One region of the Proteiniphilum saccharofermentans genome, then DNA from elsewhere that is predicted to be linked to it. Evidence: riboswitches for the same ligand, from Rfam matches in the RefSeq annotation. Region 1 holds a riboswitch; the other holds the start of a gene.
The links. A riboswitch is a leader RNA that binds a small molecule or an ion and turns the genes downstream of it on or off. The one in region 1 is predicted to bind cobalamin.
Positions count from the first base shown of each region.

Region 2: linked by a shared signal. The riboswitch ahead of PSM36_RS17825 (TonB-dependent receptor plug domain-containing protein) and the one ahead of PSM36_RS08955 (thioredoxin family protein) in region 1 are both predicted to bind cobalamin.

Region 1 covers NZ_LT605205.1:2,286,760-2,302,119, forward strand. Annotated here, with positions in the region: gene accC (acetyl-CoA carboxylase biotin carboxylase subunit) at 1-976, opposite strand, end outside; gene nrdF (class 1b ribonucleoside-diphosphate reductase subunit beta) at 1,316-2,311, opposite strand; gene nrdE (class 1b ribonucleoside-diphosphate reductase subunit alpha) at 2,652-4,742, opposite strand; gene nrdI (class Ib ribonucleoside-diphosphate reductase assembly flavoprotein NrdI) at 4,921-5,310, opposite strand; gene PSM36_RS08955 (thioredoxin family protein) at 5,307-5,546, opposite strand; cobalamin riboswitch at 5,752-5,956, opposite strand; gene PSM36_RS08960 (hypothetical protein) at 6,142-6,963, opposite strand; gene PSM36_RS08965 (CCA tRNA nucleotidyltransferase) at 7,219-8,652, shown strand; gene PSM36_RS08970 (TerC family protein) at 8,773-9,750, shown strand; gene PSM36_RS08975 (cell division protein FtsX) at 9,940-10,818, shown strand; gene PSM36_RS08980 (DUF3098 domain-containing protein) at 10,834-11,082, shown strand; gene PSM36_RS08985 (undecaprenyl-diphosphate phosphatase) at 11,116-12,000, shown strand; gene truB (tRNA pseudouridine(55) synthase TruB) at 12,006-12,716, shown strand; gene queA (tRNA preQ1(34) S-adenosylmethionine ribosyltransferase-isomerase QueA) at 12,747-13,799, shown strand; gene folK (2-amino-4-hydroxy-6-hydroxymethyldihydropteridine diphosphokinase) at 13,815-14,297, shown strand; gene PSM36_RS09005 (patatin-like phospholipase family protein) at 14,403-15,314, shown strand; gene PSM36_RS09010 (alpha-amylase family protein) at 15,311-15,360, shown strand, end outside.
Region 2 covers NZ_LT605205.1:1,426,415-1,441,774, forward strand. Annotated here, with positions in the region: gene PSM36_RS05515 (pyridoxal phosphate-dependent aminotransferase) at 1-352, opposite strand, end outside; gene PSM36_RS05520 (cobyric acid synthase) at 449-1,909, opposite strand; gene cobC (alpha-ribazole phosphatase) at 1,942-2,472, opposite strand; gene cobS (adenosylcobinamide-GDP ribazoletransferase) at 2,469-3,224, opposite strand; gene cobT (nicotinate-nucleotide--dimethylbenzimidazole phosphoribosyltransferase) at 3,259-4,287, opposite strand; gene PSM36_RS05540 (bifunctional adenosylcobinamide kinase/adenosylcobinamide-phosphate guanylyltransferase) at 4,357-4,866, opposite strand; gene PSM36_RS17825 (TonB-dependent receptor plug domain-containing protein) at 4,955-7,114, opposite strand; cobalamin riboswitch at 7,264-7,469, opposite strand; gene PSM36_RS05550 (ABC transporter ATP-binding protein) at 7,544-8,350, opposite strand; gene PSM36_RS05555 (FecCD family ABC transporter permease) at 8,537-9,556, opposite strand; gene PSM36_RS05560 (cob(I)yrinic acid a,c-diamide adenosyltransferase) at 9,601-10,131, opposite strand; gene PSM36_RS05565 (ABC transporter substrate-binding protein) at 10,251-11,060, opposite strand; gene PSM36_RS05570 (co-chaperone GroES) at 11,391-11,663, shown strand; gene groL (chaperonin GroEL) at 11,845-13,479, shown strand; gene PSM36_RS05580 (TonB-dependent receptor) at 13,792-15,360, shown strand, end outside.

The DNA of each region.
Region 1 (15,360 bases):
GCTTCTGGCGTAAACGTAGTTTTTTTCCGTTGGCAATATGTATCTGTTCTTTTACCAGGTCAACGCCCAGTACCTCTTCAGTAATAGGATGTTCCACCTGGAGGCGGGTATTCATCTCCAGGAAATAGAAGTTCATATCGCCATCCACCAGAAATTCTATTGTACCGGCCCCGACATAGCCGATAGACCTGGCTGCCTTGACGGCGATGGCGCCCATGGCCTGACGGGTCTTGTCATCGATAAAAGGGGAGGGGCTTTCCTCCACGATCTTCTGGTGACGGCGCTGTACCGAGCATTCACGGTCGAACAGATGTATCACATTCCCGTGGGCATCACCCAAGAACTGTATTTCGATATGGTGAGGCGATTCGATATATTTTTCGATATATACCGAGTCGTTCCCGAATGAGGCCCTTGCTTCTGACTTTGCGGCTTCGTAGGCCTCGTACAATTGTTTTTCTTCATAGACCAGACGCATACCTTTACCGCCGCCTCCGGCCGTTGCTTTAATAATGACAGGAAGTCCTATCCTACGGCAGACACGGAACAGGTCCCTCGGCTTCAGGTCTTCCGATGTACCGGGCACCACAGGTACCTTGGCTTTTATCATCTGCCGGCGAGCCGATATCTTATCACCCATGGCTTCGATACTTTCTGCCGACGGGCCAATGAAAATAATACCCTCTTCCTTGCAACGACGTGCAAAATCGGCATTTTCACTCAGAAATCCGTATCCCGGATGAATAGCGTCTGCTTTGAACTGTTTTGCGGCTTTGATGATTTTATCGGCATTCAGATAGCTCTCCTGCGAAGAGGCCAGACCGATACATACCGCTTCGTCGGCATAAGAGACGTGCCTTGAGGTACGGTCGGCCTCGGAATAGACGGCCACCGTACGGATACCCATCTCTTTACATGTGCGCATCACACGCACAGCAATTTCGCCCCGATTTGCAATTAGAATTTTTTGTATCATCGTTAAAAAATGGAATTACACTTTATATACCTATTTCAATCTTTCATATGATTAAAAAATTTAGACACAAGAGCCAAGAATCAAGACACAAGACTAAACTAATGAGCTAATTGAATTTCCAATCATCACTACTTCCCGATAAATCGGGACAAGTTCCCGAAGGATCGGGACAAGTTATCCCGACTTGTCGGGATCGTTAATCAGTAAATCATCACATCAATCAAATTCCCGACTCTTGATTCTTACACTCATTTCAAAAGGAGTATAATTCAAACAAATCTTTTGTAATATTTGTTCTCAATGAGCACAATTCCAATTGAAAATAAAACAGCAAAATTATCAAATCTCCATCTCCAATTCTTTTTTCATGTCGAAATCACCGTCGTGAAGATACACTATTTCGAGGGTTTTTTCGTAATTGGTCGATTTTTTGGAAAAGAAATCGTGTTGTGTCGTTTCCACATTCAGCCCGTTCAGTACGATCGGGTTTACCTCATTGATTTCGTAGCGCGGCTCGAAGCCGAGGTTCATCAACGCCTTGTTGCCGTTATACCGGATATATTCCTTTACCTCGGCTCCGAGGCCGATATCGCTGTAGACATGATCGGTATACTTCATCTCGTTTTCATAAAGGATGTCCATCAGGGCGAGTAGATCAGCTTTGAGTTTTTCCTTTTTCTTTTCGTTGAAAGTATCGAATATCTCCTGTGCCAACAGCCCGACAAACACACCGTGGATGGATTCGTCGGCGATGATCTTCTTGATAATATCACAACTGGCGACCATCTGCCCTTGACCAGCCAGCCATAAGGGAAGGAAGAAGCCGCTGTAGAACAGGAATGTCTCAAGCATAACGGAAGCCACCAACGCCATATATACCTCTTCTTTCGATACATGCTCTTTGTCGAGCTTGCGGTAATAGCTATCGATCGTTTTGGCTTTGAACTGGAGTTGTTCATTGGTAGATGCCCATTCAAAAATGGCATCGATTTCGGTGGTGGAAGCCACTGTCGTAAAAATAGTGGAATAGGATTTGGCATGGATGGCTTCCATCATACACATATAGGAAAGTACCGATTTGTTTTGCAACCCCTCGATATTGTCGATCACCTTAGGCATACCGGTATGGCTCTGCAGGGTATCGAGCAGGGTCAATCCCCCCAATGCTTTTTTATATGCTTCGCGCAGTTCGGGCGAAAGCGATTTCCAGGAATCGATATCTTTTGAAGGGATATATTCGGTATCGATCCAGAACTGTTTCAGGTTTTGTTCCCAGAACATCTCTACGTAGTCGTTCTCGGGAGTATTCCAGTTGACGGCTTTAAATTGTTTCATTATGATTAATATTAGAGCCAAGAATCAAGAGCCAAGACACAAGACTATTCAGTCCTGTAATAGGAAGCAAAAGGGTTTTGCTAATGCTGGCCGTTGGTTCATGTTTGTTTTTTATAATATTGTTGTTTTTATTTTCGCGTGTGTCTTTGGAATATGACTGAGACTAAAGCGGAGACCTTTTAGATATTTTGTGGGGACCCATTGCTCGTGAGTAGCGTTAAAAGAGTAGCTGTTTGAGCGAAGCGAGTTCTACTCTTTTAGCGTAGCACGAGCTGTAATGGGTCACAAAATATCGTCAGTCGATGATTTAGTTGTAGTCATACCTCTTTGCAAAAATCAATTACACCGAGCAGGAGATACAGTCTTCGACTGTCGTTTTCCTTGTCCGGGTATAATACAATGATTTCAATCCCGCCTTATGGGCGTAGATATAGTACCGCGCCAGGTCGCGGGTCGTATGGCTGCTTTTGGTATGCAGTATGGTCGATATACCCTGATCCACATGCCGTTGGATCACCGAGATCAGCCTTATCACTTTCATCTGATCCATATCATATGCCGATTTGTAAAAGAAATAATTGTCGTTGGTGAGGTAAGGCATCGGATAGAACGAAGTGCTGTCGCCATATTCGCGCACCTCTATCGTATCCACCGCGGGCATTACCGAAGCGGTGGAACTCATGATATAGGAAGTCGACTGGTTGGGCGCTATCGCCAGCCGGTAGGCATGATACAGCCCGTGTTGCATTACCTGTTCTTTCAGGTTCTTCCACTCTTCGATCCCGGGAATACCGATCCCTTCGAATAACTCCTTTACCTTGTCGGTTTTAGGCAGATAATCCTGCCCGGTATATTTATCGAAGTATGTCCCTTTGGCGTATTCCGACTTGTCAAAATCCTTAAAGACGATTCCTTTTTCGCGGGCGATCTCCATGGAACGCTCCAGCGAATAGAAATTCATCATCATGAAAAACACGTTGCAGAAGTCGAGCGCCTCGGTACTTTCGTACGAAATAAAATTCTTGGCAAACAACCCGTGCAGGTTCATTGCTCCCAGTCCCACGCTGTGCAGCTCTTCGTTGGCTTTTTTGATGGAGGGGACAATTGCGATATCCGAGATATCCGAAACAACCGTCAGGGAGCTGATGGCGGTCTTCACCGCTTCCCTGATCCGTTTGTTATCCATCACGGTCACGATGTTCAGCGAACCCAGGTTACAGGAAATACCGCGGCGGATCACATCCTCCTCGTAATAATCGTTGATCTCCGATACTTCCGACAATTGCATTATCTCTGTGCACAGGTTGGAGAATTTCACTTCACCGATATCTTTCAACGCATGCCCGCGGTTGGCATTGTCCTTGAAGAAGAGATAAGGATAACCGCTCTCTTTCTGTGTCTGGGCGATCTTTACCAGCATCAGGCGGGCATTGAGCCTTTTCTTCCTTACTTTGGGGTTATCGACCAGTTCGGTATACATTACATTGATATCCATATCGTCGAGGTACTGCCCGTATGCCTGAAACACGGTATGCGGATAGAACACATAGAACGGCTCATCCTTTTTGGCAAGCTCCATGAACTTGTCGGGAACCACTACGCCGATGGAGAGGGATTTGATACGCACTTTCTCATCCACGTTGATCTTTTTACAATCGAGGAATTCCTCGATATCGGAGTGGAATACATTGAGGTAAACCGCCCCGGCGCCCGGCCGTTGCCCTAATTGGTTGGCATAGGAGAACACATCCTCTAAAAGCTTCATCACCGGCAATACGCCGCTGGCACGGCCTTCCACTCCTTTTATCGCTTCCGAACGTCCGCGCAGCTTGGAGAGATTAAGCGAAACACCACCGCCGATGGACGAAAGTTTCATGGAAGAATTAATCCCGTAACCGATCCCGTTCAGGCTGTCGCCGATCTCGTCGAGGAAGCACGACACCAACTCTCCCGAGCGTTTTTTGCCGGCATTCAGGAAGGTGGGGGTGGCGGGTTGGTATTCCTGATTGATAAACAATTCGGCATACTCCATTGCCTTATTTATATCGCCACGGCCGAGATAAAGCGCAGCACATGCCAACCGGTCCTCATACCGTTCCAGAAATTTCTCCCCGCTATCATCCCGCAGGGCATAATTCTGGAAGAATTTGAACGCACTGATATAGGACGGAAAACGGAATTTCTTCTCGTACATCAGGCTGTACACCTCTTTGATCTCGTCGAAGGAATACCATTCCAGCAAATTCTCGTAATAGTTGTTTTCGATCAGGTAATCTATCTTTTCTTTCAACGTATAGAAAAATACGGTGTTTTTATTGACATATTCGAGAAAATAGGAGCGTACCGCCTCTTTGTCCTTCTCGAACTGAAACTCATCGTCCTTTTTCACCATTACCTGGTTGTTGAGCAATATCCAGTTTTTTACTTTCATTTAATTAAAATTTAGAGCCAGGAATCAAGACTGATTGAAATTATGAGTTATAAATTATAATTTATTAATTCCCAATTAATTATAAAATCATGAACCTTCAAATCATCCCATTATCACATCAATATATTGATCCTTATGCCCGTTTGTATAATTTCTATTTTTATTACAGGCACACTGCTTACATAACCAGTGCCTGTAGTTGTGCCTTATAGGCATTAACTTTCTCTATATAGGCGTTTACATCCCGTTCCAATCCCGACAGTTCGAATTTCAGCAAGAGCGGTATCCCGTATCTCGTCGCAATCTTGTCGGCTGCCACGGCAAAGTTCGCACCCCAGTTCATATTCCCGCTCGACGAGACGGTTAAGATAAACGGGGAGTTCGCCTGCATGAAACGCCCAGTAGAGTAGGGTACCTGACCTATCTTAGTAGTATAGGTAATAAGGTGACCGGGGCTTGAAACGATCAAATCTTCAGATATTTTCAGGCATTGCCATCCGGTTCTTGCTGATACCTTACGCACAAAACGTTCCACATTGCCCGTTCTGCTATCGTAATAGATTGTCATAGTTGTGCTACCATTGTATTCAACTTCTCCGGATCATAACCCACAATGCGTACTAATTCCTCGCTCCCATCAACCAGGATAGTAGTGGGAACAGAACGTATTTTATATTTCATTGCCAGTTCCGGACTGTTAAACGGGTTGACAGCTTCAAAAGCAATGTTCTTATCTTCAAGGAATCTCGACACCATCAGGCACGGATTGCAATCTTCTTTTTCAAATTTGACGATCTTTCTCATTTTGATGCAATTTTACAGGTTATTAAACAGCCCATATATGCACAACACATCCTGTCATGCATGGGATAAACAAACATCGGATTGAATTTTTTACTTCTGAACTATTTTTTTAAGTCACATGAATAGTAGATAAGTTTTCTTATTCTACAACTTAATAAAAAACAGTTTAGCTTTATTGCACATTTCCTTTATAAACCCGAAAGAAAATTTATTTCTTGTTTTGGCAGGTCTTCTGACTTACTCTGTTTCCGGCGGCCTTCCCTTTACATATAATAAAAGTGGCAAAAAGAATTGCAGAAACGCTTGAATGAGTTTACAGCAGCGGGTTCTGTTCAGGATTTGCACCTGATTCCCTTTTCATTCCGGTCACGAGGACTCGTAATCGGAACACCAAAATGTCCAACAAATATCGAATAAAAAAACGGAATAGATACTTAAAACGGAATATATTTTTCTATGGAATATCGATAAAGTTTATCAAAATGGAAAATTTTTCAATTTAAAATTGGAGTAAAGTTTTCCATTTTTAAAATTACAGGGCGATTTTATTTTTCCAAGTCTTCTGTTTTGTAAAAATTGCGGATCGTTTTCTGAGTTATTGTTGCCTGCTTTCCAGATATCTGATCAATGCTTCGCTTTTCTCTTTTTCCAGTTTCAGCTGTTCTATATCCAGCAGCAAGGAGGAGAGTTCGAACGAGTCGCTGACACCTTTTTTAGCGGCGTCGGTCATTTTGACTGTGATGGTACGGTTACCAATAAATTGAACGGTGAGTGGTTGATCGCGGAAGGTATAGATGAATCCGGCGACTCCGTTTTCACTGCCCCCACTATAACGGACAATCTCATAAGCTCTGTCCAGGGTATTAAAACGGTAATTCAATCCGTCGGAAGTGACGGGGAGGGTCTCTACAAAATTACCGTCGTCGGTAGTTATTTTGATTTTGTTATGCTTGATGTGGCTTCCTGAAAGGATACTTTCGATAAAGAGTATTCCTTTTTCCCTCACACCCGAACGGAGTCCATTTCGACTCAGGGAAGAGTGATAGGGGTATGCTTTGGGGTAATACTCTCCAAACTCCTGGTACCGCTCATCCCGTACATAATCGAAAAGGTTGAGCTTCTCTTTGAGTTCGGAATATTTCTCATTCAGCATCGAGTCGCAATAGACAATATTCCGCCTGTTTTCCGCCATGCGTATCTCCTGCATAAGCGTGAACCCGGCGTTGATTTCATCAAAAGATTTAGGAAAAAGAATTTTAATGCTGTCAATCTTCAACTTGGCCAGCGGATAATTGCCTTCCTGATATGCTTTTCCCGCCTGGGAAAGATATTCTTTCGCCCCCCTGTTTTTCCCCGAACAGGAAAAAAGGAGAAGTACAGAAAGGAACAGTACAGTGGTCTGAAAAGAAAAACGCATCTCAATAATAGCATTTTATGAGCACGGAAGATCGCCCCCCGGCCTTGTTTACCTCTGCAAAATTACAAATATATTCCTCATCAAAAGCTGTTATAAAGCACAATTATTGTAATTTTGCAATTCGTAACAGATAATACGCTGTAATGTAATTACTTCGGCAGGACAACTATTCCACAGTCCGTAAAGGGAACCCTTTGCTTTAATGGCAGGGACAGGCGGCAAGTTACGAAAAACCAGACATATAAAAAATTATTTATGGAGATATTGCAGGAAGAGATACAGGCGCACCTAAACAAAAAGATTTTCAAATTGATTTCAGAAACAGCCGATGAAATGGGAGTGGCATGTTATCTGATCGGTGGTTATGTACGTGATTTCTTTCTATACCGCCCGTCGAAAGATATCGACGTGGTGGCTGTCGGCCAGGGGATCGAGTTGGCAAAAGCAGTATCTGAAAAACTGGGCAAGAAAAGCCGGATTTCCGTTTTCAAAAACTTTGGTACAGCACAGATAAAGTACAAAGAGTACGAAATTGAGTTCGTGGGTGCCAGGAAAGAATCTTACCGTCTGGATTCGCGTAAACCTATCGTGGAAGACGGCACTTTGGAAGATGACCAGCGGAGGCGTGATTTCACCATCAATGCCATGGCTTTCTGCCTGAACGGGAACCGATACGGAGAACTGCTGGATCCTTTTAACGGGATTCAGGACCTGGAAGATTTGGTTATACGCACACCTCTCGATCCGGACATCACTTTCAGCGACGATCCCTTGCGGATGATGCGTGCCATCCGGTTTGCCAGCCAACTCGGGTTCGATATCTATCCCGACACATTTGATGCTATCGGCCGCAATAAAGAACGTATATCTATCCTCTCGATGGAGCGGGTGATTGATGAACTCAACAAAATCATTCTCTCGCCCAAGCCCTCCGTGGGATTCATCCTATTGGAAAAAGCCGGCCTCCTCGATATCATCTTCCCTGAGCTGACAGCGTTGAAGGGAGCCGAAACCAAAGACGGGGTAGGGCACAAGGACAATTTTTACCATACCCTTACTGTATTGGACAATATCGCACGGCAGACAGATAACCTTTGGCTGCGTTGGTCAGCCCTTCTCCACGACATCGCCAAGCCTGTCACAAAAAGGTGGGATCCACGGCTCGGATGGACATTCCATAACCATAATTATATAGGTGAAAAGATGGTGCCTAAGATCTTCCGGAGAATGAAGCTGCCCCAGAATGAAAAGATGAAGTATGTGCAGAAAATGGTTTCACTCCATATGCGTCCCATGCAACTGGTGGAAGAGGAGGTGACAGACTCTGCGGTACGGCGCCTGTTGTTTGATGCCGGGGATGATATCGACGACCTGATGACACTTTGCGAGGCCGATATCACATCGAAGAATCCGGAAAAGGTACGCCGGTTTCTCAACAACTTCAAGGTTGTGCGAAGAAAACTGGAAGAGATAGAGGAGAAAGACCGGGTACGCAATTTCCAGCCTCCGGTGGATGGAAATGAAATCATGGAGATCTTCGGTCTCCCGCAATGCCGGGAGATAGGGCTCCTTAAATCAGCCATCAAGGAAGCGATATTGGAAGGGGAAATACCTAACGAGAGGGAGGCCGCTTTTCAGTTTATGCTAAAAAAGGCTGCGGAAATGGGGTTAAGGCTAAGTGAAGAATGAAGAATGAAGAGTGAAGAGTGAAGAATGAAGAGTGAAGAGTGAAGAATGAACTTTTTGACCCGTAAAATGTTGTAGTGGGGTAAATTTCTTAGGTTATATCAATTTTATACATTCTCACAAATGGAAGTAAATTCCGCGTTTTGGATAGGATTCATCATCCTCATTATCGTATTATTATTGCTCGACATGTTTGCCTTTCACAAAAAAGGTGAAGTGGTCAACGTGAAGAAAGCTTTGTGGCTGAGTTTTTTTTGGATTTCCCTCGCACTTATTTTTAATGCGGGGATTTATTTTGTCTTCGGTAAAGAACCGGCACTCGAATTTTTCACGGCCTATCTGATTGAAAAATCATTGAGTGTGGACAATCTTTTTGTCTTCATACTCATTTTCACTTCATTCAAGATTGCCCCCAAATATCAGCATGATGTACTCTTCTGGGGCATTCTGGGTGCTTTGGTCTTCAGGGCTATCTTTATTTTTGCGGGAATTGCGCTGTTGGAACGTTTTGCATGGATCATGTATGTGTTCGGAGGCTTCCTGGTGATTACCGGAATAAAAATGGTAGTGGACTTTATCCATAAAAAAAGAGAGGAAGAGAAAGAAGAAGAAAAAGACCTGAACAATAGCTGGTATGTAAAACTCACCCGTAAAATCATTCCCATGACGAATGACCTCTCGGTACCGAAATTCTTCAGGAAGGTAGACAACAGGGTGGTGGCCACACCTTTTTTCCTGGCGTTGGTGGTGATAGAGGTGACCGACCTGGTATTCGCAATTGACTCTATTCCTGCCGTATTGGCTGTTTCCACCGATATGTTCATCGTCTATACATCCAACATCTTTGCGATCCTCGGACTTCGCTCGCTCTATTTTGCACTAAGAGGTGTGATGGATTATTTCTACTATTTGAAGTATGCGCTGAGTGCCATCCTTCTTTTCATAGGGGCCAAGATGATGTTCAATCATTACGCCCACACACAGGGAGTGGATTTTCATATTCCTACCACTGCTTCATTGCTGATCATAATGACATTGATTGTGGTATCGGTTGCAGCTTCCATCATCAGAAGCAAACAATTAGAAAAGACACGGCAATAAATTTTATTTGGGTGCGGATGCAGAGGCCAGTTTACCTGCACTGTGCCGAGTGCCGCCAGAAAATCCACATAGTGAAAAGACCTTAATCTTTCACATTCATTACTTTTTCTGCGATAATTTTTATTACTTTGCAGTTTATTTGGAAAAAGTGCTTTTTCTGTGTTTTCACACTCACTATCTGTAACTCGTATGACAGGCAAAAAAAAGGTATCTACAGCCCGATTCTTAAATGCTAAGATCACATCCACAATCAGTATATCACTGGTTTTGGTGTTGCTGGGAATCACCATACTGATCCTTTTCATGGGGAATGGATTGTCACGATTTGTAAAAGAAAACATGAGTTTTAACGTGATGCTCTCTTCGGAGGTGTCAGACGCCGAGATATCGAAGATCAGGAATAATCTGGATGCACAGCCGTTTGTTAAATCATCACGGTTTATCAGCAAGGAAGAGGCCAAAGAGCAACTTATCAAGGACCTGGGAGAAGATCCTGAAGAACTGCTGGGATATAATCCTGCACAGGATTGTATTGAGATTTTTCTCCATTCGGAATATGCCAACAGCGACAGTATCATGGTCATCAATAAAGTGATCCGGCAGAACAGCAATGTGACGGACCTGCTCTACCAGCAGGAGGCGGTCGACCTGATCAACGACAACCTCTCGAAAGTGATGACTGTCTTATTGATCCTTGCCGCCGTGCTGTTATTGATCTCTTTCACGCTCATCCGCAATACCATTCGTCTGAGTGTGTACTCAAAACGGTTTCTCATTAACACAATGAAATTGGTGGGAGCGACAGGCCGCTTCATCAGAAGGCCGTTCGTGATAAATAATATTTTCACAGGTATCATTGCGGGCATCATCGCAGACCTCATCATTTTTGGCATCATCACCTATTTCACCAGGGAGTATGCCGAAATACAACCTATTATCAGTTCTATGGAATTGATTATCATATTCTCTATCGTGATCTTGTTGGGAGTAATTATCTCCACAATAGCTACGACTTTTGCCGTCAACAGATATGTGAAAATGAAATCAGACCAGTTATATTACGTATAAAAACTATCACACAATATGTCTCAAAAAAGTATTGCATTAAGTAAAACAAACCTGATCATCTGTGGCATCGCCATCCTTCTTATCATTGCAGGTTTCCTGCTGATGACCGGACCGGCCACCACACTCGAAGGCGGATTTGAACCCGATATTTTCAGCGCCAGGCGTATAAAACTGGCACCTGTCGTTTGCCTTTCCGGTTTTGTATTGATGGTGGTGGGCATTCTGTATCCTTCGAAAGAAAAAAGCAGCACATCCGGAAAATAAAATTATTGCCGGATACTGCAAAATATATTATAAATGAGCATATTAGAAGCAATTATTATTGCCATCGTAGAGGGGCTCACAGAGTTTCTTCCTGTATCATCCACCGGGCATATGATCATCACCCAGGCATTACTGGGAATGGAGAGTACTGATTTTGTGAAAGCATTTACGGTGATCATTCAGTTTGGCGCGATCCTTTCGGTCGTAGTTCTCTACTGGAAACGTTTTTTTCGGCTGAACCCGATCGTGGTTTTTGATAAAGAAGCTGTGCACGGCATGTCTGCCGCGAAAAAGGGATGGACTTACCTCACCCGATTCATTTACAAATTCGATTTTTACTGGAAACTGTTTATCGCCGTGGTTCCCGCCGGGATCATCGGTTTGCTTCTTGGTGACCAGATCGATGCGTTACTTGAAAATGTCACTGTGGTAGCTGTGATGCTCGTGTTGGGCGGTATTTTCATGCTATTTGTGGATAAATGGTTCAACAACCCGTCGCAGGGGCAGTCAATAGGATGGAAAAGGGCACTTACGATAGGTTTTTTCCAGTGTATCGCCATGATTCCCGGTGTATCGCGTTCCATGGCTACCATCGTCGGGGGGATGACCACTAAACTCAGCCGCAGGAATGCTGCAGAGTTCTCATTCTTTCTGGCGGTTCCCACTATGGCGGCAGCGGCAGGGTATAAGTTGTACCAACTGCTGAAAGATCCCGTCAGCACCGCGATGCTGAAAGATAATATCTTAATGCTTGTTATCGGTAATGTAGTAGCATTCATAGTGGCAATCCTGGCTATCCGCTTTTTTATCGATTTTCTCACCCGTTACGGGTTTAAGGCATTTGGTGTGTACCGCATCATCGTAGGCACCATATTGCTTATATTAGTTTTCTCAGGGGTAAGCCTGACCATGGTATAAAAAATATGGATTTTATCGAAGGTGAAATTTTATATATCGATAAACCGTTACACTGGACTTCCTTCCGGGTGGTCCGGGTTGTCCGTGCCAAGATATGCCGCAGGCTGGGAATAAAGAAACTGAAGGTAGGACATGCAGGTACGCTTGATCCGCTCGCCACAGGGGTAATGATCCTCTGCACCGGCAGGAAAACAAAACTTATAGAGGCTTTACAGGCTGAAACAAAAGAATATATCGCACATGTCCGCCTCGGAGCCACTACCCCCTCGTTCGATCTTGAAACGGAAGTCGATGCCGAATATCCGACAACCCATATCACCAGAAAAATGGTGGAGGATGTACTTCACCGTTTCACCGGTACCATAGAACAGGTTCCACCTGTTTTTTCCGCAGTCAAGGTCGATGGAAAAAGGGCATATGAGTTAGCCAGAAAAAATAAAGATATTGAACTAAAACCCAAATTATTGGTTATAGATGATATCGAATTGATTTCTTATAACATGCCGGATATCACCATCCGTGTGGTATGCAGTAAGGGCACCTACATAAGAGCGTTGGCCAGGGATATCGGGATAGCGCTGGATAGTGGTGCGCATCTTACTGGCTTACGGCGTACAAGGGTAGGGGACATAACAGTGGATAACTGTCTTAATATGGATGATATTGATCATTTTTTTAATGAAAATATTCCTCAAGCAACACAAGAAAACAGATAAAATATAATTGATACAGGATTTTTTTAACTTATGAAGCTTTCTCAATTTAAATTCAATTTGCCGGAAGAGCTTATTGCGAAATACCCTGCGGCACATCGTGATGAGTCCCGGTTACTGGTGGTCCACAAGAAATCGGACCAACTTGAGCACAAAACCTTCAAAGAGGTGCTGGATTATTTTAATAAAGGGGATTTCTTTATTTTCAACAACACCAAGGTCTTTCCTGCACGGTTATTCGGAAACAAAGAGAAGACCGGCGCCAAGATAGAGGTCTTTTTATTGAGGGAATTGAATCCCGAACAGCATTTGTGGGATGTGCTTGTCAACCCGGCACGGAAGATACGTATCGGAAACAAATTGTATTTCGGTGAAAATGAAGAGCTGGTTGCAGAGGTGATCGACAACACCACCTCGCGTGGCCGTACATTGCGCTTTCTCTATGACGGCCCATACGACGAATTCAAAAACCAGTTGTTCTCGATCGGCGAAACACCTATTCCTGAATATCTGGAGCGGAGTGCTGAACCCGAAGATGTGGAAAGATACCAGAATATTTTCGCCCAGCATGAAGGAGCGGTGGTTGCTCCTGCTGCCGGCCTGCACTTCAGCCGCGAGCTGATGAAGAGGATGGAGATAAGGGATATCGATTTTGGTTTTCTCACGCTCCATAATGGATTGGGTGCTTATCGCATGATTGATGTGGAAGACCTGACCAAACATAAGATGGAGTCGGAACAGATGATTATTACCGAGGAATTGTGTGAAAAGGTGAACAGGGCGAAAGACGCAGAGAAAAATATCTGTGCAGTCGGCACATCCGTACTTCGTGCGATAGAGACGACTGTCAGCACTGACGGTCACCTGAAACCACGGAATGGATGGACCAATAAGTTCATTTTTCCTCCCTATGACTTCACTCTTACCAACAGCCTGATCACCAATTTCCACCTGCCTTATTCCACATTACTGATGATGGCTTGCGCCTTCGGAGGATATGAAAAGGTGATGAATGTCTATGAAGAGGCAATCAAAGAGAAATATACTTTCGGGGCATACGGGGATGCAATGCTGATTGTAGACTGATCCAGCGTTAACAACATGAACGGAACGAATGAATATACCGTTTATCTGGCATTGGGATCCAACCTTGGTGACAAGCAGAAAAATATAGAAGAGGCTTTGGATAGAATAGAAGAGCGGATAGGGAGCATAATTTCCCTATCCGCTTTTTATTTGACAGCCCCCGTCGGCTTTCAATCAGAGAATATATTTGTCAATTGTGCATGCGAAGTGGCAACCGATATAAATATTTACAGGCTCTTCGAAATCACTCAGGATATTGAAAAAGAGATAGGTAGATCTCGGAAAAGTAAAAACGGGCAGTATACCGACAGGACTATAGATATCGACCTTATCTTAGCCGGCGACTGCGTAATCGATACACCGGATCTGACCATTCCTCACCCGCATTTTCATACCCGCTCTTTCGTGCTTGACCCTTTATACGAAATTGCCCCGGATCTCGTTCACCCGCTACTGGGAAAATCCATACGGGAGTTACGGGAGAAAGTGCCCAGGTGAGAAAGTGCTTGGGTGATCGATATGGAATAGTTGATTTGTGCAATTGAAAACTCGAAAAAAAGTCCCATATTTGTGTAACAAAACATCTGAAAGGAGACAGATATCATGGCTATCTTCAGTAAAAGTTATGATCATTTCTTAGGGTACGCCCTGAGTGGGGGAGGCGCCAAAGGGTTCGCCCATCTTGGCGCGTTGAAAGTATTGGAAAAATGCGGACTGAAACCCGATGTGATTGCGGGAACCAGTGCCGGATCGCTTGCCGGCGTTTTTTATGCCGACGGCTACCATCCCGATGAGATTGTGGAACTCTTCCACAAAAAAGAGTTCCGTGAGTTCGTAGAGTTCACCTTACCCACAGCCGGTTTTTTCAAAAGCACCGGATTACACAAATTTTTAAAGAAAAACCTCAGGGCAAAAAGGTTTGAGGAACTCCAGATACCTTTCCATGTGGTGACCACCGACTGGGAGAGGGCTGCCACCGTCGTCTTCTCCAATGGCGATGACCTGGTGGATGCGGTAGTCGCCTCCTGTTCCGTCCCCATTGTATTCCAGCCCCAAATGATCCATGATGTACCCTATGTGGATGGGGGATTGCTGAAAAATTTCCCCGTCTCGGTCATCCGTAAAAAATGTAAATACGTAATCGGGGTGAATGTCTCCCTGATCCTGCCGGCTCCGGAAAAAAACAATATCCGAAGAATGCTGGAACGCACATTCAACCTGATGTCAAACTCCAACACCCTCATCGATAAAGCTTATTGTGATATACTCATCGAGACCAAAGGGATAGAAAAATATTCCATGTTCGACCTGCAGAACCAGCTAAAGATCATGGAAGCAGGATATCATTATGCTGTGGTGAAAATGAGTGAAGAGAAATCGTGGGAGATCGTAAGAAAATGCCACAGGCACTATGCCCTGACCAAAAAAGTACGCGAGCAGCTCCAACGGATCAGGAGACGCAATGGAATATTACATCCGGAAACAGATATTAGCGAAAACCCCAATATCCAATGAACCAGAAACTGTTTGTTTACCAGTTGTTGCCCAGACTATTCGGCAA
Region 2 (15,360 bases), 860 kb from region 1:
CTATCGGGAGGAACGAAATCTCATGCCGATAAGTGCGACAGGCATCCTCATACTCTGAAAAGGCAGGATAGGGGATTACACTTTTCCGGTGTTGAAAGAGGTGTGCGAGCAAATAAAACGCCTCTGCAGAACCGTTTGTGACCAATATATTATCGGGAGATACAGCGTGAAAATCTGCCAATTGAGATGTTAATTTACGACTGTTTGGATCAGGATAATTGCGGATGGTATCCATATGACTTTTCAGATAATCCGCAATAGTCTCCGATTCGTTCCGGTAAGGAATATTAGAGCTGAAGTCACATCTTATATCCGCATAATCATATATGTCGTTACCATGTCCTGTTTGCATTCTTTTAATTACCAATTACCAATTACCAATTATCGTGTGCAGCACATTGTCATTTATTGCCAAAGCATTATCCTTCCCGTTTTTCCTACTAACCACCTAGGCACCCAGGCACTTATAAACATACTCCATATCCACATTCTCCCGGATCACATCAGCGAGCCGGTTATATCCCTCTTCCTTACGGGCTTTATAATTGACGGTGGCGGAAATATCGGGATCTATCTGACGTAGCACCCGTTCAATAACTGATGCATTATCAAAAATGCCGTGGATATAGGTTCCCCAGGTCTTGTCATTCAGGAAATAACCGTCAGTTTCACCGTTTTCCATACGGCAGAGCGGACGATTGGAAGATGTATGTCCTGCGTGTATCTCATATCCTTCACCTGAAATATCACTTTCAATAAATGAAAACCGGCATTGTCGCGTTTGTTTCCCATCAGCAAGGGTAGTGATAACCGGGAGTATGTTCAATCCGGGTAGTACCGGGATATTTCCTTCCACACCATCGGGGTCGCGGACTTCTTCTCCCATCATCTGGTAACCGCCACAGATGCCATATACCGGTTTCCCGCTGCGGTGATGGGCCAGAACAACCTTGTCGAGGTGTTTTTCCCGTAATGTTTTTAAATCGGACAACGTATTTTTTGATCCGGGAATAATAATAATATCGGTCTGCGACAAGGTTTCCGGATTGTCCGAATAGAAAAGGTTCACGTCCGGTATCAGTTCCAGCATATTGAAATCGGTAAAGTTTGATAAGTGCTTCAACAATACTACTCCGATATTTATTTTTCCCTCTTTAAAAGCTGTTTTTTTCTTTTCGATAACCACCCCATCTTCCTGTTCGATAAAAAGCCCTTTACAATAGGGGATAATACCAATTACCGGTTTTCCTGTCAGTCCTTCCAATATCTTTTTGCCATCGTCAAACAGGGTGATATCTCCCCTGAACTTATTGATAATAATCCCTTTGATGGCATTGCATTCGGCTTCGGGAAGCAATTGAAGTGTTCCGTACACACTGGCGAACACTCCGCCCTTATCAATATCAGCGACCAGAAATGTGGCGGCATTGGTATGCAGTGCCACACGCATGTTCACGATATCTTTCTCCCGGAGGTTGATTTCTGAAATACTACCGGCTCCTTCAATCACTATTGGATTATAGCGGCTGGCCAGCCTGTCGAACGAACGCATTACTTCCGAGAAGAGTGAGTCCCGGTCAGTCTCGTTGAAATATTCCCGTGCCGATTTATTCCCTGCGGGTTTACCGTTGAGCACCACTTGCGAGGTTGAGTTGCCGGTCGGTTTCAGCAAGACGGGGTTCATCTCCACTGTGCAGCCGATTCCGCATGCTTCCGCCTGTACAGCCTGTGCACGGCCTATTTCAAGATTGTCTCCGGTCGGATAGCTGTTGAGTGACATATTCTGCGCCTTAAACGGGGCAGGGGAATAACCGTCTTGAAGGAATATACGGCAGAAACCGGTATTGATTACCGATTTTCCTACGTCGGAGCCGGTGCCGACAAACATAATGGGACGAAGTTTATTCATTATATGGCAATATTTCCAGTGACGGTTGTAATCTATGGTCGTTTTTCTATGATCGTGACCTGCCCATAAGCAACCGGTTTGTCGAATGCTCTTTTTACCGGCCAGTTTTTTAACAATATCCTGAATGCACGGATAACCCCTGCATGTGTGATGACCAGTATATTGGCATCTGTTTTTGGTAAATCTGCAATAAAGCTCTCCACCCTCTGCAGTATGTCCCGATATGACTCTCCATTTGGGCAGGCTTCGTTCAGATAATCGGTAAACCATTTTCCACCTCTCTCTGATTCGAAGATTTTATCCCATGTTTGGCCTTCCCATTCACCGAAGTTCAATTCTTTCAACCGGTCGTCAAGGAGTAATGGATACTCCAATGATATGCCGAGTTTTACACATCGGCTCAACGGACTGCAAAAAATATGTCCGAACTGTATCCCTGATAATCTCGACCGGATTGATCCCATTTCGGTTTCGAACGAGTCGGCCAATGGTACGTCGGTCTGCCCGTAACAGATACCTGATGGTACATCCACACGTGTATGTCGGACAAGATAGAGTTTCATGAGATCGGATATAATGCAGCACAAACAAGATAAAACGCGAGTTCCGAGAATTGTTGCAATGCGCCCAATACATCACCAGTGAAACCACCTATTTTCCTCTCCGTATATTTTTTCAAAACCATGACGATCATTGCATAAACCGGAATAACAACCAGAATAATTTTCCAGGATATGAAAACCAGTGGTAGCAGGCCAAATATAAGTGCAATCACGAATGTCACCTTATCTGTTCTCCTGCGGGTATGCATCGCCTTACTCTCTCCCGTGCGTGCATAATGGGAACTATTTATCAGAAAAATCGGCATCATCCTGCTTGATGCATGTGATGCAATTAATACTGTAATAATATGGGATGGGTTGATAGAAAGGAGCAGTGTAAGCTTTGACACAAACAGTAAGATAAGGGCGATGACTCCATAGGCGCCGATAGTACTCTCTTTCATGATGGCCAAAATACGTTCCTTGTCGCGTCCTCCCCCGAATCCATCAAAAAAGTCCGATAGGCCGTCTTCGTGGAGGGCCCCGGTTACGATCACCATTACAGCTACGGATATAACAAGGGCGACCGGTACCGGGAATATCCACCGGAACAGTAAAAATATTCCTCCTCCAATTGCACCCACAATGATACCAATCAATGGAAAATAACGGAATGCTTTCGTCAGGTTTTCTTCCGAATAGTTGATTTTACCTGCCGGAATACGGCTGTAAAAGAAGAGTGCATGGAAAAAGAGGTTGATTTGCTGCTTCATCTTTCCGGTTTGCTAAAATAGGCTATTTTCCACTTTATGTCGATGAATGGAAATGTTTGTTTCTGACATCATGTACACCGGCCTCTTCGAAACCGGCCATCTCATTGAGGAAGATCAATGCTGACCTGACAATGGGATAAGCCAGGGCAACTCCGGTTCCTTCTCCTAACCGCAGGTTGAGATGTAGGATCGGATTGCCTTTCAGGTACTTGAGCATCAATATATGTCCCTTTTCATCCGATGAATGGCTGAAGAGGGTGTTTTCGAGGATATCGGGTTGAATTTCGTATGCAGCCAGAAAAGCAGAAGTCGCAATAAATCCGTCGGCAACGACCAACATATTTGACCGTTTAGCCTCGAGTACGGCTCCGCACATCATTGCAATTTCGAAGCCACCGAATGTAGCCAGTGTTTCGACCGGAGTAGCGGGATAGTATTTTTCGGCAACCCGTTGAAGTATTTCACATTTATGACGGACACCTGCATCATCATGACCGGCACCTCGTCCCACACAATCATCGAGGGGGATGCCCGTAAATTTATGCAGTAACAGCGATGCCGGTGAAGTATTTCCGATACCCATTTCCCCGAAACCTATCACGTTGCAGCCATTCTCAAATTCCTGACGGACAAATTCTGCTCCTTTTTCCATCGCCTTGTGACAGGTTTCTATGCTCATGGCAGGCTGATATAACATATTGTTTGTGCCACGGCCTAATTTGGCATCAATAACACCTGATCCTGCCGGAAAATCGAAATCGACACCGGCATCGATAATTTTCAGGTTGATACCGTGCTGGCGTGCGAACACATTGATCCCGGCGCCTCCATGGACGAAGTTCATTACCATCTGATGGGTGATCTCTTTCGGGCAGGGGCTTACCCCCTCGTCGGCAATGCCATGATCGGCTGCAAATACCAGTATGGCAGGATTACATAGTTCGGGCGTCAGTGTTTGCTGTATCCTACCGACCTTAAAAGCAATCTCTTCAAGTTTGCCGAGCGAACCTGCCGGCTTTGTACGGCTGTCGATCTTCTGCCGAAGTGCAGTTTCAATATTCATATTTTTTAATCATATAAAGAAGTTAGAAATCAGAAGTTAGCACTGAGAAGTTAGAATTTTTCACTTTCTTCACTTCAGTTGCAATGGAATACCGGATACCATCACGTATGCCTTATCGGCCGATGCGGCAATATGCTGGTTGACCCATCCCTGCAGATCGGTGAAATGGCGCGAAGCCTCATCGGGAGCATGAAGTCCCATCCCTATTTCATTACTGACGATGATTAGCCGGAAATCCTGCTGAATGAAACCGTTCCATTCCGACTTTGCCTCTTCCAGTGCAGCGTCGAGATTATAGTCGTTATCATGGAAGATATTGGTCAGCCACAGTGTAATGCAGTCAAGCAGGACAGTTCGACCGGCAAGTGAGAGAGAACGCAAATATTTCTCTTCTTCGATGGTTTCCCATTGTTCACCCCGGTCAGCCTGATGACGACGGATACGTTGTTCGAAATCATCGTCCCAGCGGCGGGACGTGGCAAGATATAACGGGCTGGAGGAATATTCTTCCGCCAACTTTTGTGCGAATCGGCTTTTGCCTGATCGTTGTCCGCCTGTAATGAAAATAATCTCCCGCATTATTTTTCTGTTTTATTTTACACTAAGTTGTTTTCTAGTGCGCAAAATCAATTTGCACCATGTTCAGATGCAAATTTACCTAATTTCTTCAGAACGAATAGCTGAATGACCCCATAATACTACGTCCCGGCATATTGTATCCGTCTTTTTCGGTGTAATTTTCATCGAGCAGGTTGGATACTGATATCCCGACACGTGCTTTCGGGGTTACATTATAGTAAGCAGAATAATCAAAAACCAGATGTGCCGAATGTTGAAGAACCTGATCGGTTGTTTCATAATCGCCCTTGGTGTAGTAATCTTCCGGTTTTATATCGGGACGAAGGCTGGTAGGATTCCAATTTTCGTCATAGGCAAACATCCAGTCCTGTTCCAGCCGTTTTCCGATATAGCGTGCGTTTAGCCGGGTTACAAAACCGCGGTTGGTATCAAATGTAATACCGAAGTTCCCTGTATTGCGGCGTACGTAGAGTATATCTTTGGTCAGCGTCTTCTCATCAGGTGTGCCTTTTCCTCTTATTTCATCAAATTTGTTATTGAACATATGGGTGAAACCTGCATATAGTTCCAGGCTATTTTGCGATCCAAACTCTTTGGCGATATCGGATGAGAACATAAGCTCCAGCCCGTTCATGCGGCCATTTGTGGCATTCGCAAAGGTGAAGTACATGTCGTTGGTTGTTTCATCAAATTTTGTCTCGTTCACGATCTTATTTTTATAAAACGCGTGAAAATAGGACACATCTAAATTCAACCATTCATTATTGGATATGTTCATCCCGAAATCGAATGAAGTGGATGTTTCAGCTTTCAGGTCTTCATTTCCTTTGTATTTCATGCCTCCCGCCTCGAATTGTCCGGCCATCTTATAGGCGTCGGGCATGTAGAAAGCGTTTCCTGCACTGGCATGGATGTTCAGTATAGGTGTAAGGAAGTATTTGATCCCGACCGAAGGGTTGAAGTTGGAATAATTGTTACTTTTCTTTTCGTTACCGAGAAAATCATCTGCTTCCAGTGTGAATTTGGTGTAGCTATAGCGTAGGCCGGCATTGACAAATAGATTGTCTTTTGTGTATGCTCCTTGTACAAATACCGATGAAGCAAAGCTATTATGATCAGGACGGTAAGGATCCGTCTGCGTCATTTTATCTGTAAACCGTTCGGAGGAGACGTTCAGTGCATCCAGGTCGATTCCTCCGATCAATTGGAAATCACCCCAGGTATGTGTATCGCTTAACTTCAATCCATATTGTTTGACCGACTCCTTGTAGTTGATAAATGCATTATCGGTGTTGTTGTCGTAATTGCTCTCATTATAAACAGAATAATAGGGGGAGATAAGCAATATGTTATTGAACGTATTGCGACGGACATCGACTGAGGTATTGGTCCGGTCGAAGTCTTTCTTGGTCAATCCTTCAGAATGCCAATAGTTACCGGGCATTTCAATGTCATTTGAAGTGACGAATATGCCTGACAGATCGGCACTCCAGAGGTCATTGAACCCAATATTCAATTTCCCCATGAATTGGTTGATCTGGTATTGGCTGTTGGTCATGATATCGCCATACGATTTTTTGTCGAGGATCAATTCCTCTTTTTCCGATAAAGAAATCAGATTCTTTTTCCCGATACGATAATCTTTATCCTGTGCTTTCCTTGAAAAGCCGAGTGCTAAAGAAACGTTATCGGAAATGCCTCCCGATGCATATCCGTTGAAGTTGGTCTGCCCGAAATTTCCGGCGCTAAGGCTGATATTGCCAGTCCGGCTATCACCGGGTTTGCGTGTGATGATATTAATCACGCCACCCATTGCGTCCGATCCATAGAGCACTGAGTAGGGGCCTTTCACTACTTCTATCATCTCGATAAAATCGGTTGGGATAGAAGTGAGATTGGTTGTCCCGGCCGGTTTGCCATCGATCAACACCAATGTGTAGTTGCGGTTATGGGCGGAAGGGCTGAACCCACGCATACCTATGGCCGATGAAGAGCCGGGATATTGTATGATGTCAAGGTTGACAGTCCGTTTAAGCAGGTCGGCCGCATTGTCAGCCTGTACGGTGGTTATTTTTTTACTGTCGATGATCTCCACTTTCTGTGGAACGCTCTTTAAAGGTAGTCCCATACGAGTAGCGGTGACCACTACTTCCTCCAGGTCATATGTTTGTTCGGCAGAATCCTGCGCATAGAGGAGTGTGCCAGTGAAAAGCAAGGCAAAAATGCCGGTGAAAAATTTCTTGTTCATTGTTGAAAAATTTACAGTTAAACATTCGTTTGAACCATAAACTTTCGAGGGAGAGAGTGTTTTGAAATTCCGGATACAAGGAGAATTTAAATGCGGGAGAATTTAAATGCCGGAAATGATCTCAACGCTGCTTTTATCCCGAAAGCTTGCATGGCTGATGCTTTCGGTCAGGTCTTCCGGCTCGTTCCCGGTTATCCGTTGCCTTCCCACCCCGATTTATCGGGACAGTGACTTTTACATTTGAAAATGTCGGATAACCCTGTAAATAGGGAACATACGGCTGCGGGTACAGCTTCGGCTTCTTCGCTTATGGCAAACTACCGAATTCCATTGTGCCCGAAAGCGCTGCAAAAGTACTGTTTTTATTTGGGATTCGGAAATGAAATATTGGAGGGTTTATTTGGAGATCGGTTTGTTTGGTGAAATAATTTATTTTTTTCCATTGCGTAACCTCTGTTCAGATACGGGAAAGACTACCGGTTTACCTGATATGGGATTAGTCTTTACGATCACTACCGTGTCATATACATTTTCGATATGTTCATAGGTAATCACCACTTCGGGTGCTCCCTGGCAAAAGGTTGTCCCGTTTTTCATCATCAGGAGGAAGTCGCAATACTCGGCAGCAAGTGAGAGATCGTGTAAGATCATCATCACACTGAGTTTCATCTCTTCGTTCAGTCGTTGGATCAGGTTCATGAACTGCATCTGATGGGTAATATCAAGGTGTGATGTCGGTTCGTCGAGTAACAATAAGCGAGGGTGTTGTGATAAGGCGCAGGCAATATTGGCCATTTGTCGCTCACCACCACTCAATTCCGTCATCGATTTGTGGCGCAGACGATAGGTATTGGTCAGATGCATATAATGGTGTGCTATCTCGATATCTTCTTTCCTGTCGAAGAACTGGAATGGTTGACGGTAGGGAAGACGTCCCATCAGTACATATTCTTCTACCGATAGTTCTGCTGTTTCGGAGAATTGCGAGACAATGGCGAGTTTTTGCGCCTTTTCCCTCCATGTGAGTTCCGATAGGTCAGTTCCTTCAAGCAGGATATTTCCCTCTTTTAACGGCAATGTCCCTGAGATACCCCTGAACAGTGTGGTTTTCCCGGATCCGTTGGGCCCGATGATACCCGCAAACGACCCTTCGGGGAGCTTCAGGTTAATGTCATGTACCCGGAAGCCGCTACTATATCCGCAGGAGAGGTTTTGTATGTCGAGAAAAGGAGGCATTCTATTAATTATGAGTTATGAATTAAAAATTAAAAGTGAAAAGTGAAAAGTGAAAGAAGTTCAGAAAGAATTCACATAAATTATTCAATCTCCCTTCAATCTTCATCTATCTTCCTCAATCTCCCTCAATCTTTTTTCAATCTTTTTTCAATCATCCCTTCAATCTCCTTCCAATCATCACATCAACTAATCATCATATCGTCTGAGTTCTTTCCGTCTCGAATTACTCAATAACATGATAAACACTATGCCGCCGACAATACCGGTAATTACTCCGATAGGCAGCTCGTTGGGCGAGATGATAGTACGTGCAATTACATCGCACAGGATCAGGAATATGCCGCCGCTCAGAAAAGAAGAGATAAGCAATATGCGGTAATCGGTACCTACCCACAGGCGAACAATGTGCGGGATAACCAGTCCGACGAATCCGATGACACCTGCCACGGCAATACATGCTCCGGTAAGCAGCGATGTGATGACGAACAGGATGCGGATTACGCTGTTTGCGTTAAACCCTAAGTGTTTGGCCTTTTCTTCTCCCAGTCGGAGAGCATTAAGCGGCATTACGAACAGGTATGATATGATCAGGCAGAAGAGTGAAAGAGCGATCATTACTGTGATCAAGGTGCTGTTTGTTTCATTGAGCGATCCCATCATCCAGAAAACAATACCATGGATATTGTCCGAAGAAGTGATCGACATAAGGAACATCATCAAAGAAGAGGCGATGAAGCTAATCATCACCCCGGTCAGTAGCATCCGGTTGACACTGAGCCCACCCCTTCCGAGGCTGAGGGTATATACCAGGAAGATGGTTGCGAAAGCACCGAGGAAACCGGCTAACGGCAGAAATAGGATATTAAGCAGATGGAGTCCGGCAACAATTGCAAAGGTGATACCTAGCGATGCACCACCGGAGATGCCAAGTGTATAAGGTTCTACTAACGGATTACGGTAAATTCCTTGTAATATGGCACCTGCCAGGCTGAGGCTTCCGCCAATGGTTAGCCCGAGCAATGTTTGGGGAATACGGATATATGCCAATACACCGTATTCCATACTCTCCTTTTCAGAAAGAATGCCAGGCAGGTCGCTGATTCGAATCGAAATCTCTCCTGTTCCCAGGGATAGAAGGGAGACAGCTGATAATCCCACCAAAAGCAGTAAGACATATATACCCCAAACCCATTGTTTTTGTCCCATTCTTTTTTAGCTTAACCTGTATTTCGGAAACAGTTCACAGTTATTTAATATTCAATTCCTTTCCGGCTCCGTATCTTACGGTCGTAAGGATGTTTCAGTTTCTTACAGAACGTAACGTAATCGGCGAGTTCCATTATGTTATCCGTGGCAGCCCTACCTGTCATTACAAGTTCCATATTGGCCGGTTTGGATTTTATAAAATCAAGGAGTACCGATTCATCCAGATATTGATCGCGTACCGAAATAAGAATCTCGTCCATGATAAGGAGATCGTAATGCTCGGAGGCCACTTTCTCTCTAAGGATTTCGATGGCTTCCGGAACTTCCTTCTTGATTTGTTCGCCGTCGATGCTCTTATCAAGATGTGGGTGTCCTTTGGCAAAATTCAGTACGGTTGCACCGAGTTTTTTGAGGCTTTCCATTTCTGCATAACCGTATTTTTCGGGACGTTTGTGGAAAGAACAGTAACATACCTTGAATCCGCTACCCAAAGCACGTACGGCCAGACCTACAGCCGAAGTCGTCTTTCCTTTCCCGTCACCGGTGTATATATGTATTAATCCTAATTTTTTCATACGATTAAAATATTTATTTTCAAATGTATCGTATGGAACTCGCATTAATCATGAACTTGGGTGAAATCATTTTCATGCTCGTTTCATAGGTGAATTTATTTTATTTCATTTTTCACTTTTCATTTTTCACTCATTAACCGGTCCATTAATTCCATTGTCTGTACAAAAGTGATGGGAGTCGGCTGGCAGGCAATATCGGAATCAATTATATGTATCTGGTTGTTCCGGGTTGCTTTCAAGCTGGAGTACCTTTTCCATGTTCTCAGTTCTTCTTCCCCTACAATGCCCATAGTGGCGATGAAAATATAATCGGGATTATGGGCAATGACAAATTCTCGTGAGACTGCACCCTGTATCAGGTTTTTGGAAATATTTTCAATGCCAAGTAATGTCATATAATCATCCATAAACGTATTGGGGGTAACCGCGAACAACGGGTTGGCTCCGATTTGGAAGAACATCTTCCGTTTTGTCTTTTGTTTGTTCCTTTCTACTATTTTCTTGATTGTCTGCTCGCTTTCTTCTACCAGCCTGTTGGCTTTTTCAGTCTTGCCTACCAGTTCACCCATGTGTATAAACTGGTTGCAGATTTCCCGGAAAGATTGTGGAGAGTGAATAATCTCTACTTTTATGCCAAATTTCTTCAATAATTCGATATCTTTTGGATTGGTCAATCCGGAAGCCAATACCAGGTCGGGTTTCAGGCTGATGATCTTTTCTACGTTTGCTTTCACTGCTGAAGATACGATCTCTTTGTTGTCACCTTTAGCCGCCACACAATAGCTTGTACAACCTATCAGGTTATCCTGTGCTTCCAGGTAATAAAGGCTTTGAGTGAACGAGGGAGCCAGTGACACGATACGTGTATATGGCTGCCCTTGCACAGCGAATGTCACGAGGACAAACAGAAACAGAAATATTTTTTTCATTTTTCCACCTTTTTACTTAGTCACTTAACCACTTAGTCACTTTTCCGCATTTTCGTGCAAAGGTAACAAGAAACGGGTAAATAGCGCAATAAGATTTGAAAACAACGATGGTTTCTTAAATATGCCATATGGGGTACTTTTGCAACTGCGAAGGTATAATGTAAAGCGGGTGACTGAAATTTTGGCAGAAAATTTGTCAGTTTCTACTCGAGCCGGTAGTTTTTTTGGCAGAAAAAGGGAGCGAATAAATTTGGCACAGAATTCGCAGTTGAGGTAATGTCAATTAGATAACTAACATTAATTATATTAACATCAATTTTAGTAGAACGTATGAATATTAAACCATTGGCAGACAGAGTGCTGGTAAAACCGGCAGCTGCAGAAGAGAAGACAGTGAGTGGAATCATCATTCCCGATACGGCAAAGGAAAAACCGCTGAAAGGCGAAGTAGTAGCTGTGGGAAAAGGTACAAAAGACGAAGAAATGGTTGTCAAAGAAGGCGACAAAGTGCTTTATGGGAAATATGCAGGCACTGAAATTGAAATCGATGGAGTGCAACACCTGATCATGCGTCAGTCTGACATTTTAGGGATCATCGGATAAACAGTAACCCAAAAGATTGACTTAGATAGATGGTAGATAGATGGTAGATAGATGGCAGATTGAAAGGAGATTGATAGCGAAATTCAATCTGATTCAATCTAATCCAATCTCAATCAATCTCAATCAATCCAACTCAATCCAATCAATCTAATTCAAAATAAACAAAAATAATCGAAATAAAATGGCTAAAGAAATTAAATTTAACATGGATGCCCGCGACCTTCTGAAAAAGGGCGTGGACGAATTGGCGGATGCCGTTAAAGTTACACTCGGCCCCAAAGGTAGAAATGTAATTATTGATAAAAAATATGGTGCTCCCCAGATCACTAAGGACGGTGTGACAGTAGCAAAAGAGATCGAACTGGATGATGCTTTCCAGAATATGGGAGCGCAGCTGGTGAGAGAAGTCGCTTCTAAAACCAATGACGATGCCGGAGACGGAACAACTACTGCTACTGTTTTGGCCCAGTCTATTATTGGTGTGGGACTCAAAAACGTGACTGCAGGCGCCAATCCTATGGACCTGAAACGTGGTATCGACAAAGCTGTGGCTACTGTAGTGGAGAACCTGAAAAGCCAGGCTGTTGAAGTAGGTAATGACCTGAAAAAAATTGAAAACGTTGCCAAAATCTCTGCAAACGGTGATGAAACCATTGGTAAACTGATTGCCGAAGCCATGCAGAAAGTAAGCAAAGAAGGCGTGATCACCGTGGAAGAGTCGAAAGGTACCGACACTTATGTAGACGTGGTGGAAGGTATGCAGTTCGACCGCGGATATATTTCTCCCTATTTTGTGACCGACACGGAAGCGATGGAGGTGGATTTTGAAAATCCGCTCATCCTTATCCATGATAAAAAGATCTCTGCTATTAAAGAACTTCTTCCCATCCTGGAAAAAGGGATCCAAACCGGAAAACCGCTGTTGATCATTGCTGAAGATATCGACTCTGAAGCGCTTACAACATTGGTGGTAAACCGTCTGCGCGGATCATTGAAGGTGGCTGCGGTAAAAGCGCCCGGATTTGGAGACCGCAGAAAAGAGATGTTGGAAGACATTGCTATCCTGACCGGTGGTGTGGTGATCTCCGAAGAAAAAGGTCTTACTTTGGAAAACGCTTCACTCGATATGCTGGGTAGCGCTGAAAAAGTGACGATCGACAAAGATACCACTACCATTGTGAATGGTGTGGGCGAAAAAGAAGCCATCAACAACCGTATCGGGCAGATCCGTGCACAGATCGAGAAAACCACATCCGATTACGATCGTGAAAAACTGCAGGAACGCTTGGCTAAACTGGCCGGCGGTGTAGCAGTGCTTTACGTGGGTGCACCTTCCGAAGTGGAGATGAAAGAGAAGAAAGACCGTGTACAGGATGCCTTGTCAGCTACCCGTGCTGCCGTAGAAGAAGGAACCGTTCCCGGTGGTGGTGTGGCTTATGTGCGTGCTATTGAAGCCCTCGAAGGCCTGAAAGGCGAGAACGAAGATGAAACCACCGGTGTCGAGATTGTGAAACGCGCTATCGAGGAGCCGCTTCGCCAAATAGTATCGAATGCCGGAAAAGAAGGTGCCGTAGTTGTACAGAAAGTGCGTGAAGGCAAAGCCGATTTTGGTTACAATGCCCGCACCGACCAGTACGAAAATCTCTACGAGACAGGTGTGATCGATCCGGCGAAAGTGACCCGTGTTGCTTTGGAAAATGCAGCTTCTATTGCCGGTATGTTTCTCACAACCGAGTGTGTGATCACCGATAAGAAAGAAGAAAATCCGGCTCCAATGCCTCCGATGGGCGGCGGTGGAATGGGAGGCATGATGTAATCTTAAAATAGATTATATTAGTACGCTATCAAGGCGGATAACTGGAAATAGGAATTGAAAGTTGTCCGCCTTATTTTTTATTATAAGAAAAGATAAAAGGGTGTTTTTGTTTCGATTTATTATTTCCTGATACCTGTTTGTATAATATTGTTTTATCCGAATAATTTAGGCCATGGCCGGGTGCTCTAAAGAGTAAAGATTGTAACAAAAATGTAACAGATTTTAGATAAAATTATCGTACTTTTGCGCAATATAGTTTGTATGACATTTAGTTTTATTAGAAATACAATTGATAATTTAAACATTGAATTTATGGTAAAGAAATTGAAGTTTTTATCTGTAGCTCTTACTTTAATGATGGCTACTGTGATGCAGGCCCAGGTGACTACCTCCAGTATGAGCGGACGTGTTACAGATGCTGACGGAGCTGTGATCGGTGCAACGGTGATTGCTACACACCAACCTTCAGGAACGACTTACGGGACGGTTACCAATATGGAGGGCCGTTATAATTTGAACGGTATGCGCGTTGGAGGCCCATACACGGTAGAGATTTCCTACATTGGTTATGGAGATAATATTGCTGAAAATATTACCCTGAGTCTGGGTGAGAATTATGTGCACAATGTGGTTCTGGTTGAAGAAACGGTAACATTAAGCGAGGTGACGGTAACCGCGCAACGTACCCGGTTTACCGCGGAAAAAACAGGAGCTGCGACAAATATCAATAACCAGCAACTTTCCACTATGCCGACTATTAACAGGAGTGTGCAGGATATTACTCGGTTATCCCCTTATGCCGGTACAGGTCTCAGTTTTAGTGGAGGGGACGGTCGTTCTACCAACTTCACGGTAGACGGAGCCAATTTCAATAACAACTTCGGATTATCGAGTAATCTGCCAGGGGGGGGTAATCCTATCTCATTGGATGCGTTTGAAGAGCTTCAGGTTGTGGTCACACCATTTGACGTGCGTCAAACAAATTTTATTGGTGGAGGAGTCAATGCCATAACTAAGTCAGGAACTAATACATTTAGAGGTTCTGCCTATACTTATTTTACTAACCAGGATTTACAGGGAAGTCGAATAGGTGACACCTTTCTCGAACGAGCGAAGGAATCCACAACTACGTATGGTGCAACATTTGGCGGGCCGATCATAAAGAATAAATTGTTCTTTTTTGTGAATGCCGAAATGGAAAAACGGCCGGGACAGGTTGTTTACTGGCGTCCTTCCGAGAACGGTATTGCTGATGAGAAAAAACAATTATCGCGTGCCAGTGTGACGGATATGGAACGAGTAAGAAACCACTTGATAGAAAATTACGGCTATGATCCGGGATCCTATAATGATTATCCGGGTGATGAAAGCAATATGAAACTTCTTGCGCGGTTGGATTGGAATATCAATAACCAAAACAAATTAAGTTTCCGTTATAACTATACAAAAAATCAGGCATGGAATCCTACGAATGGAAATTCAACTGATGCCGGTCTTCGTAACAGAAATATGGATCGTATTTCACAATACGGTATGGCTTTTTCCAATTCGCTTTATACAATGGATAATATTATAAACGGTTTCTCTCTGGATTTGAACAGCCGTTTCAGTGATAATTTATCGAACCAGTTTTTGGTAACTTATACCAAAATTAAAGATATGCGTGGTTCACCTTCAGACCCCTTCCCCTTCATCGATATTTTGGTGGGACGCGACGAAAATAATGTGCCAATTGTGGAACCGTATATCTCCGCAGGTTATGAGCTTTTTACTTGGAATAATGGGGTTAATAACAATAAGTTTAGCGTTACAGATAATCTGACTTATTACTTGAACAACCATAAAATCACGGCAGGCCTCAATTATGAGTATCAAATGGCG